DNA from 3 places in the Streptomyces sp. NPDC001406 genome. Region 3 is predicted to be linked to each of the others. Evidence: riboswitches for the same ligand, from Rfam matches in the RefSeq annotation. Region 3 holds a riboswitch; each other region holds the start of a gene.

Region 1 (3,265 bases), on a different contig from region 3:
GAGAGCCCGCCCCCTCACAGATCACCGCGTCATACGTGCCCCGCAGCTCGGCGAGACAGTCGAGAACGGTTCCGAGAAGTCTCTGCTGCCGGCCCCCGTGATAGCCGCGGGCGCTCAACTCGCCCACCGGCTTCCCCAGCAGCACGACTTGGCTGCTCTGCTCACCACCGGGCTTGAGCAGCACGGGATTCATCAGCGCGCTGGGCTCCACCCGGCACGCCTGGGCCTGCATGGCCTGTGCCCGTCCGATCTCGGCGCCCTCGCGCGTCACGAACGAGTTGAGGGACATGTTCTGCGCCTTGAAGGGCGCGACCTTGACGCCCTGTCGCACCAGCCACCGGCAGATCCCCGCCGTCACGACGCTCTTGCCCGCGTCGGAGGTGGTGCCGGCGACGAGCAGACCACCGTTCATGACGTGCCCCCCTTTGCCTTGCTTACGACGCCGCGCACGGCGACTCCGACGCCGAGCGCGAGCAGACCGACCCGACGGGAGAGCCGTACGGCCCGGTCGATGTCCTCGGTGGCCACGGCGCGGCCGGCACCGTTGAGCACGGGCCGGAGCTCGACCCGCCCTCCGTAGGAGAGGGTTCCGCCGAGCCGCACGCCCAGGGCCCCCGCGAAGGAGGCCTCGACGGGACCGGCGTTGGGACTGGGATGCCGGCGTGCGTCGGCCCGCCAGGCACGCAGGGCGCCGCGCGGATCCGGGCCCGCGACGGCGGCCAGTACGGCGGTGAGGCGGGCCCCCGGCCATCCGGCGACGTCGTCGAGCCGGGCGGAGGCCCACCCGTAGCGCCGGTACCGGGGGGACTTGTGCCCGACCATGGCGTCAAGGGTGTTGACCGCGCGGAACCCGAGCAGTCCGGGCACGCCGCCCACGGCGCCCCACACCAGCGCCCCTACGACGGCGTCGGACGTGTTCTCCGCGACGGACTCGACCACGGCCCGGGCGATCCCGTCGGCGTCGAGCGCCTGCGGATCGCGTCCGCAGAGGTGAGGCAGCCGGGCACGGGCCCCTGCCACGTCGCCCGCCTCCAGGGCACGCCCGACGGCCTGGGCCTCCCGGGCGAGCGAAGTCCCCCCGACCACGGCCCAGGTGGCGGCAGCGGTGAGCGCGACGGAGGCGGCGGGGGAGGGACGTACGGCTCGGCGGGCGAGGGCGCCGAGGGCCACGGCCCCACCGACGCACGCGGCGGTGTGCAGGGCGCCCCGGCCGCGGTGGTCCCGCCACAGCACCCGCTCCACGGCGCTTGCCGCACGCCCGAACGCGGCGACCGGATGCCCACGGCGTGGATCGCCCAGGAGAAGGTCACCGAGGAGGCCGGCGGAGGCGCCGTACGCGAAGACGCGATCGGCACGCATCGGCTCAGCCGGCCGTGGGGTCGAGCAGCGACCTGGTGCTGTACCTCAATCGGCAGCCGAGCATGGCGATATGTCCTCACTCAGGGTGTCCGCGCCCTGGTTCGACGAGACCGGCGGTGGGAGTTCCTGGCTTCCGGAGAGTTCTTCCCCGGTGACAGTGGCGGGACCGCGCCGGATTCACACCGGCTTCCTCCCTTGCCGCCGTACATGGCTCCGGCAGTCCACCACGCCCCCGGAAGGGCCGTCAACTTGCCGTTGACCTGCAAGGGGAGAGTGTGCTGAGGCCCACACCGGCGCTGCGCGGGCGGGTGTGGGGGCACGCGAAAAGGCTCCTCCCCGAAGCATCGGGGAGGAGCCCGGTGAAGCTCGCTCAGGCCTTGGCCGTGAGCTGGGCCGGGGTCAGGCCTTGGCCATGATCAGGTAGATGCCGTACGCCACCGCCGCCGCGCAGGCCGCGAAGCAGACGTACGCTCCGGTGACCGCGAGGGGGGCGGAGCCGCCCTGGGCCGTGGCGCGCTCGCGGTGCGCGAGGCCCTTGACGCCCAGGGTGAACAGGGCCACGAGGCCCACGGTGACCACGAGGCTGACGCCGAAGACGGAGCCGAGGGCTGCCCAGTCGATCTTCATGGTGATGCTTCCTTAGTAACCGGGTCTCGGGGTCAGACGGTGGCGGCCGGAGGGGCGGCCGGGTCGGTGGCGGGGGCAGTCGCGGGGGACGGGATGGTGGCCGTCAGGTCCTCGGTCACGGTGCCCGCCGGGGGCGGCGTCACGGCGGCCATCGCGGTGGTCACCACACCGGCCGGTTCCTCGGTGTCGTTGACGTTGCTGTGGTCGACCACCTGGCGGCGGGAGAGCTTCCAGATCGCGGCGCTGGAGGCGATCAGGAAGACGGCGACGACCGCGGTGCCCCAATTGCCCAGGTCGGTCACGGACTCCGCGAGCGCAGCGACCAGAGCGGCCGCCGGCAGGGTCAGCGCCCAGGCCACGACCATGCGGGTCGCGGTGGACCAGCGGACCACGCCGCCCTTGCGGCCCATGCCCGCGCCCATCACGGAGCCGGAGACGGCGTGCGTGGTGGAGAGGGAGAAGCCCAGGTGGGAGGAGGCCAGGATGACCGTCGCGGCGCTGGTCTGGGCGGAGAAGCCCTGCTGCGGCTGAAGGTCGGTCAGGCCCTTGCCCATGGTGCGGATGATGCGCCAGCCGCCGATGTAGGTGCCGAGCGCGATGGCGAGGCCGGCGGAGAGGATCACCCAGACGGGAGGGTTGGAGTCGGGGGCGATGGCGCCGCCGGCGATCAGCGCGAGGGTGATGATGCCCATCGTCTTCTGCGCGTCGTTGGTGCCGTGGGCGAGGGAGACGAGACCGGCGGAGGCGATCTGGCCGGCGCGGTAGCCCTTGCGGGTGGCCGCGCTGTCGGCGTCCTTGCCCAGCCCGTAGGAGAACCTCGTGGCGAGCATGGCGGCCACGCCGGCGACGATCGGGGCCGCGACGGCCGGGATCAGGACCTTGGTGACGAGCACGCCGCCGTGGACGGCGCCGGTGCCGGCCGACGCGATCGTCGCGCCGATCAGACCGCCCATCAGGGCGTGCGAGGAGCTGGACGGGAGCCCGACCAGCCAGGTCAGCAGGTTCCAGAGGATCGCGCCGACCAGGGCGGCGAAGATGACCTCGGGACGGATGCCGGTCTCGTCGACGAGACCCTTGGAGATCGTGTTGGCGACCTCCACGGAGAGGAAGGCGCCTACAAGGTTGAGCGCGGCGGACATGGCCACCGCGACCTTGGGCTTGAGCGCACCGGTCGAGATGGTCGTGGCCATCGCGTTGGCGGTGTCGTGGAAACCGTTCGTGAAATCAAACGCGAGTGCGGTTATCACCACAATCGCGAGGATCAGCGAGAAGTTTTCCA
Region 2 (3,265 bases), on a different contig from region 3:
AGGCCCGCCCGGAACAGCCGCCGCAGCACCTCGTCGCGGCGGACGGGGTCCGGCTGGAAGACCGACAGATGCACGTTGCCGTCGCCGGCGTGGCCGCAGCCGGTGACCAGCGACCCGGTGTCCTCGGCGGCTGCCTGGGCGGCGGCCAGCAGCCCGTGCAACTCGCTGCGCGGCACGACCACGTCCACGATGTCGTCGGCACCGGCCGCCTTCGCCGTCCAGAAGGCTCGCTCACGGGCCTCGACCAGCCTCCTTGCCGTGGCCGCGGGCAGCACGAAGACGTCCACCGCGCCGTGTTCGAGCAATTGCTCGCCGACCGCCTCGACATCCTCCTGGAGCCGCGTCACGGAGCGGCTCTCCAGCACGACGAGCAGATAGCCGAGCGCGGTCAGGCGCACGGACGCGGGAACGCCCAGCCCGGTCTTCTGGTCATCCGCGATCGCCGCCATGGCCAGCAGGTCCACGTACTCCAGCGCGGCCGGCTCCAGGCCCCCGCCCGCCAGCGTCGGGACCGACCGGAAGACGTCCTCGGCCGAGGCGAACGCCGCCAGTACGGTCGTGGAGTGCCGGGCTCGTGGCCGCAGCCGGAGCGTCGCCTCCGTGACCAGGGCGAGCGTGCCCTCGGAACCGACCAGGAGCTGGGCCAGGTCGTAGCCGGTGGACGTCTTGACGTACTTGCCGCCGCCGCGCACGATCTCGCCGGACGCCAGGACGGCTTCGACGGCGAGCACATGGTGGCGGGTGACCCCGTGCCGTACGGCGTGCATCCCGCCGGCGTTGGTGGCGATGGTGCCGCCGATGCTGGCGGTGGGCGCGCCGAGCCGCACGGGATAGTGAAGGCCGGACTTGGCGGCCTCGTGGTCCAGTTGCTCCAGGGTGACGCCGGGCTGCACGACGGCCACGTGATTGACGGCGTCCACTTCCAGGATGCGGTTCATTCGCTCGAACGAGACCGTGATCCCGCCCGGCCGGGGCACGCATCCCCCCGACATGCCGGTTCCCGAGCCGCGGGCGGTCACCGGGATCCCGGCCTCGCCGGCGATCCTGAGCACGTCCGCCACCTCGGCGGCCGCGGCGGGCCGGACCAGGTACGCGGGCGTCTGCGGTACGGCGGTCAGTGACTCGTCACCGGCGTACTCAGGGGGGATCTTTGCCCCGGCCAGAACGTGCCGTGCCCCCACGGCGTCGGCCAGCAGCGCCTCGGTGTCCGCCATCGCACCCCCTCGTCGGCCCCCCGCTCCAGCCGATCCTGGCCGCGCACCCACCCCACCGGAGGGGGCCGTCCGGCCCTTACCCAGGGCCATATGGACCGGCATGCCTTCCGAGCCGGTCCTGACACGGCGGCGCAGCCCGCACGTCCCTTGCGTTCGGCCGTGCGCCGACCTGCACCGGCCCGGCAGGACATCCCGTCGGGCGGCTGCTTGCCGACGGCGGAGTGTGGCAGGATGCGGGCGACGGTGCGGAGGAACTCCGGTGCGGGCCCGATGGCCCAAGTCCGGGGCGGGCCCGCCACTGTGACCGGGGAGCCGCCTCCCGCAGATGGCCACTGGCAGCCGGTGCGAGCCGGCCGCTGGGAAGGCCGGGAGTCGGCGCCGGTGCCCGTGCTGTACAAGCCGGGCGCCGAGATCCGGGAGCCAGGATATTCCGGCCGTCCCGCAGCCAGGCACTACCCGCCCGGGCGCGGCCCGTTCACGGCGGCGTGGAGAACCGCCGACAGCGGAAGGAACTTCCTTCATGGTGCCCTCGTCCGGCTCCGATCCAACCCGTCGGCCTGTTGCCGACCCCGCCGTCGGCCTGTTGCTGGAGCGCACCCTGGCCGCCATCACTCCTGCGGACTCCGGCGCCCGCACCGCGGCCCGTGACCGCCAGAACCACCTGACCAAGCCGCCCGGCTCGCTGGGCCTGCTGGAGGACGTGTCGGTCCAACTCGCGGGCCTGGCGGGCAGCTGCCCGCCGCCGATGCCGGAGCCGGCCGCGGTGGCCGTCTTCGCCGCCGACCACGGTGTCCACGCCCAGGGCGTCAGCGTCTGGCCGCAGGAGGTGACGACTCAGATGGTCGCCAACTTCCTGGCCTCCGGCGCCGCAGTGAACGCCCTGGCCGCTCAGACCGGAGCCAGGGTGGTCGTGGTGGACGTGGGCGTCGCAACTCCGGTGCCGGCCTCGGACACGACCCCGGGCATGCTGCTGCGCCGCCGGGTCCGCGCGGGAACCGCGGACATGACCCGCGCTCCGGCCATGACCCGTCAGGAGGCCATCCACGCCATCGAGGTCGGTATCGCCGTGGCCGCGGAACTCGTCGACGACGGCTGCCGCTGCCTGCTCACCGGCGACATGGGCATCGCCAACACGACCGCGTCCGCGGCACTGATCGCTGCGTTCACCGGTGCGGACCCGGAAGACGTGACCGGTCACGGAGCGGGAATCGACGACACGGCTCGACGGCACAAGGTGGGGGTGGTGCGCAGGGCTCTGGAGCTGCACCGGCCGGACCCGCAGGACCCGGTCGGGGCGGTGGCGGCGGTCGGCGGCCTGGAACACGCGGCGATCGCCGGGTTCGTGCTGGGTGCCGCCGTGCACCGGGTCCCGGTGATCCTGGACGGCGTGATCGCCTCGTCGGCGGCTCTGGTCGCGGCCGCGCTGTCCCCTGATGCCCTGGCCGCCTGTGTGGCCGGACACCGCTCGGTCGAGCCCGGTCACACCATCGCCCTGCGGCACCTCGGCCTGCATCCGCTGGTCGACCTGGGGCTGCGGCTCGGTGAGGGCACCGGTGCCGTGTTGGCCCTGCCGCTCGTACAGGCGGGGGTGCGTGCCTTGCGCGACATGGCCACATTCGACTCCGCGGAGGTCTCGAACAAGCACAGCTGAATCAGCCTGCGGGACTCGGGCGCCGCCTGGGTCCCGTCGGGCCGCCTGTTCTGCCGGGTGGTGCGGTCAGCCGATCAGCTGACCACACCACCCGGCTGCGTGTGGCCGACCGCGTCACCCCAGTCACGCACCACGCACGGTGGCGGGTCCCACACTGGGGCGAATTGCACCGGACCTGGGGGTGGAGGGCGCGAAGTATGGTTACGGTATCGTAGGTTACGGAACCGTAAGTACGTGTTCCGGACCCGGCTACCATCCTTGCGAGGACCCATGAGCACACCCCGGACGAGGGCCGACCTCCCCTGGCTGATCCAAGGTGGAATGGGGGTGGGGGTGTCCGGCTGGCGCCTGGCTCGTGCCGTCGCGCGTACCGGGCAGTTGGGTGTCGTCTCCGGTACCG
Region 3 (3,265 bases):
GTGGCGTCGGCGGAGTCCTCGCTCACCGCGAAGCGGAAGCCCTGCACGTCCCCGTCGACGGGACGGGCCGTCGACGGGCCCTGGGTGGCGTAGGTCCAGCGGTGGCCGTCGCGCTCCCAGAAGGACCAGTAGCGGTAGCCGACGGCCTCTGCCTGAGCCGCGGACGCCCACAGGACGAGCGCGGCCAGCAGCAGTGGCACGGCACGGCGGACGGCGGTCACGGCTGCTGCTGCTTCCTGCGGCTGCTGATCAGGAAGCCGACGCCTGTGCCCGCGACCAGACCGGTGCCGACGATCCACCAGACGCCGTAGCCCGAGTCGGACTTGTCGGACTTCGCGGCCTCGTATCCGGTGGGCTTCTTGACCAACTGCGGGGCCGGCCCGGTCGTGTTGAGCGCCTGCACGAGGTTCGTACCGCCGAAGCTGAACGGGCTCTTGCCCATGGCGTGCGCGGCGAGGATCAGCTCGGCGTAGGCCGCCGGGCCGCTCTGCTTCGCCCAGGAAAGGGCGTTCTTCTCCAGCCAGGCGTACGGCTTCTCCGCCTCCGTCTTCCAGCCCCGCGCGGCGAGCGCGACGACCGCGTCGGCGGTGTTGCCGTAGTCGGGCTGGTCCTTGGCGCCGGGGAGCGCCGACTTGAGGTGGTCGTCGTTGCGGAGGAGCGTCACCGCCAGGTACGCGGCGCCGTTGCCCGACACTCCGCCCGCCGTGAGCGGCTTGTCCTTGGCGCACTGCCCGTAGTCGGCCTGCCTGTCCACGGCCGTCGCCACGAACCCCTTGCCGAGGGCGCCCAGCACCCCGGCCGCCGTTGCGTCCGCGTTGGCCGCCAGCTCGCCCTTCTTGTCCGGCTGATAGGCGAGCGCGCCGCCGGCCTTGGCGTCACAGGGGAGGGACATCTTCGCCAGCAGGTCGTACGGCGACTTGCCGCCCGTGCGGACGCCGGCGGGGTCCTCGCCCGCCGCCGCGAGGGCGCCGATGACGACGGACGTGGAGTTCGTGTCGCTGGCCCCGTGCGGGGTGTATCCCCAGCCGCCGTCCTTGTTCTGCTGCGACTTCAGCCAGTCCACCGCCTTGCGGATCGCACCGTCGTGCCCGCCGACCGCCTTGAGGGCCTGTGCGGCGGCGGCCGTGCTGTTGGTGTCGACCATGACGCCGCTGTCGCAGGCCTTGGCCGGGTCGGCGCGGAAGGCGGCGAACGCGCCGTTCGCGCACTGCTGCCCGGCCAGCCAGTCCACGGCCTTGGCCGCGGGCGTCACATCCACCGCCCGCTGGGCGATCATCGCCAGCGACTGGCGCCAGACGCCGTCGTACTTCGGGTCCGCGGTGCCGTACAGGCCGGACGGGAGGGCCGTCGACGGGGACGCGGATGCAGACGGGTCGGCGGCTGTGGCGGGCGTGGCCGTGCCGATCACGGCGACGGCTCCCAGCACCGCGGCACTGCGGCGTACGTTCATGGTCGGCGGGTGCCTCTCCCTGCGGGGAGTCGGGCAGCACGGGACACCCCGGGCGGCTCGGCTCCGTATACCTCGACGGTGCCGTGCGCGGGCGGACCCCGGCGCACGTGAGCCGGTCAACGTCCCGTGCGAGGCGGTCCGGCTCACCGCCCTTGCGGCGGATTACGGTTGCGGGTCAGCGCCGGAATTGCACCGGCTTTCCCCCGTACGGGTGTGATGACGACGCGGTCACTCTACCGGCACGTAACCGGAGGGCTCAGGGGTGGTCGTGGGCAGGGGGCACTGCCTCCGGGTCCTGTGGCTAAGGTCACGCCATGACGACCACGGGGAGACTGCTGGGCTCCGGCCGCTCGGCCGACGTGTACGAGATCGACGAGGCGTGGGTGCTGCGTCGCGACCGGGAGGGCTGGGGGGACGCGGCCGCCGAGGGCGCGGTGATGACGTACGTACGGGACCACGGGTATCCCGTGCCCCGGGTACGGCCCTCCGGCTCGCGCACCGACCTGGTGCTGGAGCGGCTGTCCGGGCCGACGATGCTGGAAGCCCTGCTGGCGGGCTCGATCGGGCCGGGGGAAGGGGGCGCGATGCTTGCCGGGCTGCTGCGGCAGCTGCACGCCGTGCCCGCCCGGGACTCCGCCGACCCCGATGCCCGTGTCCTGCACCTGGACCTCCACCCGGACAACGTGATCCTCACGCCGGACGGCCCCCGTGTCATCGACTGGACCAACGCGGAGGACGGCCGGCCGGGCCTCGACTGGGGCATGTCCGCGGTGATCCTGGCCCAGGTCGCCGTCGGCGCCGAGCCGATCGCCGACCCGGCCCGCGCGATGCTCACCGCCCTGCTCGCCGACCCCTCCGCCCTCACGGAGTCCGGCCTCACCGAGGCCCGCACCCGCCGCGCGGCCAACCCGACGATGAGCCGCCGTGAGGTCGAACTCCTGGGCGCCGCCGAGGACTTGGTACGAGCGCTGGTGTCGTAGGCGGACACGACCAGGTCGCGGGCCGGGCCGGGCGGCACCGTTCCACGAACGGCTCACACCGCCACGTACGCCACCGGCTCGCTCCCCGCCACCGCCTCCGCGCGCCCCTGCTTCACCAGGCGGCGGACATGGGCCTCGGCCTCCGAGACCGCGATGTTGCGTGAGCCGTAGGGAATCTGGTCCCAGGGGCGGTTCCACTCCATTCGCTCGGCCAGCTGCCAGGGCGTGAGGGGCACGACGAGCAGGGCCAGGAGCCCGGCCAGCCGCTCCTCGTGATGCGCCAGCAGGTCCCGCACGCGGGCGGGCGCGTTAGTGAACGCGTGCTGGTGGGCGGGGAGCACCTCGGCGGGGGTCAGACGGCCGACCCGTTCCAAGGAGTCGAGGTAGTCGCCGAGGGGATCGGTGACGGTCGTGTCGTCCGGGTCCTCGTACAGGCCGATGTGCGGGGTGATCTCCGGGAGCAGATGGTCGCCCGAGAAGAGCCGTCCGTGGCCGGGGAGCCGGGACGGGTGTTCTTCCTCCAGGTGCAGGCAGACATGGCCCGGGGTGTGACCCGGCGTCCAGATCGCGCGCAGCCGGCGGCCGGGCAGGGGAAGGAGTTCACCGGGGACGATCTCCCGGTCGGGCAGTGCGGGGGAGAGGCCGGGGAGGGTGCGGCGCCGGGCGGCGCGCAGCGGGGCCACATGTTCCTCCGGGGCACCGGCGGCCACGAGTTTGGCCGCCATGTACGTGAACCAGCGCTCCGGGCGGGTCTCGCGGGTCCGGCGCACGATCGCCGTGTCGGCCGCGTGCATGGCGATCCAGGCGCCCGAGGCCTCCCGCACCTTGCCCGACA

Evidence for each region. A riboswitch is a leader RNA that binds a small molecule or an ion and turns the genes downstream of it on or off. The one in region 3 is predicted to bind cobalamin.
Region 1: linked by a shared signal. The riboswitch ahead of ACFY1J_RS09925 (cobalamin biosynthesis protein) and the one ahead of ACFY1J_RS03660 (prenyltransferase/squalene oxidase repeat-containing protein) in region 3 are both predicted to bind cobalamin.
Region 2: linked by a shared signal. The riboswitch ahead of cobT (nicotinate-nucleotide--dimethylbenzimidazole phosphoribosyltransferase) and the one ahead of ACFY1J_RS03660 (prenyltransferase/squalene oxidase repeat-containing protein) in region 3 are both predicted to bind cobalamin.

What each region holds. Positions count from the first base shown of each region.
Region 1 is NZ_JBIAWG010000003.1:554,995-558,259, forward strand. It holds gene ACFY1J_RS09920 (cobyric acid synthase) at 1-412, opposite strand, end outside; gene ACFY1J_RS09925 (cobalamin biosynthesis protein) at 409-1,359, opposite strand; cobalamin riboswitch at 1,460-1,600, opposite strand; gene ACFY1J_RS09930 (hypothetical protein) at 1,759-1,986, opposite strand; gene ACFY1J_RS09935 (anion permease) at 2,019-3,265, opposite strand, start outside.
Region 2 is NZ_JBIAWG010000008.1:53,173-56,437, reverse strand. It holds gene ACFY1J_RS20475 (FAD-binding oxidoreductase) at 1-1,214, opposite strand, end outside; cobalamin riboswitch at 1,463-1,645, shown strand; gene cobT (nicotinate-nucleotide--dimethylbenzimidazole phosphoribosyltransferase) at 1,735-2,865, shown strand; gene ACFY1J_RS20465 (nitronate monooxygenase) at 3,136-3,265, shown strand, end outside.
Region 3 is NZ_JBIAWG010000001.1:837,005-840,269, forward strand. It holds gene ACFY1J_RS03655 (SCO2322 family protein) at 1-221, opposite strand, end outside; gene ACFY1J_RS03660 (prenyltransferase/squalene oxidase repeat-containing protein) at 218-1,450, opposite strand; cobalamin riboswitch at 1,565-1,693, opposite strand; gene ACFY1J_RS03665 (phosphotransferase) at 1,765-2,430, shown strand; gene ACFY1J_RS03670 (MBL fold metallo-hydrolase) at 2,484-3,265, opposite strand, start outside.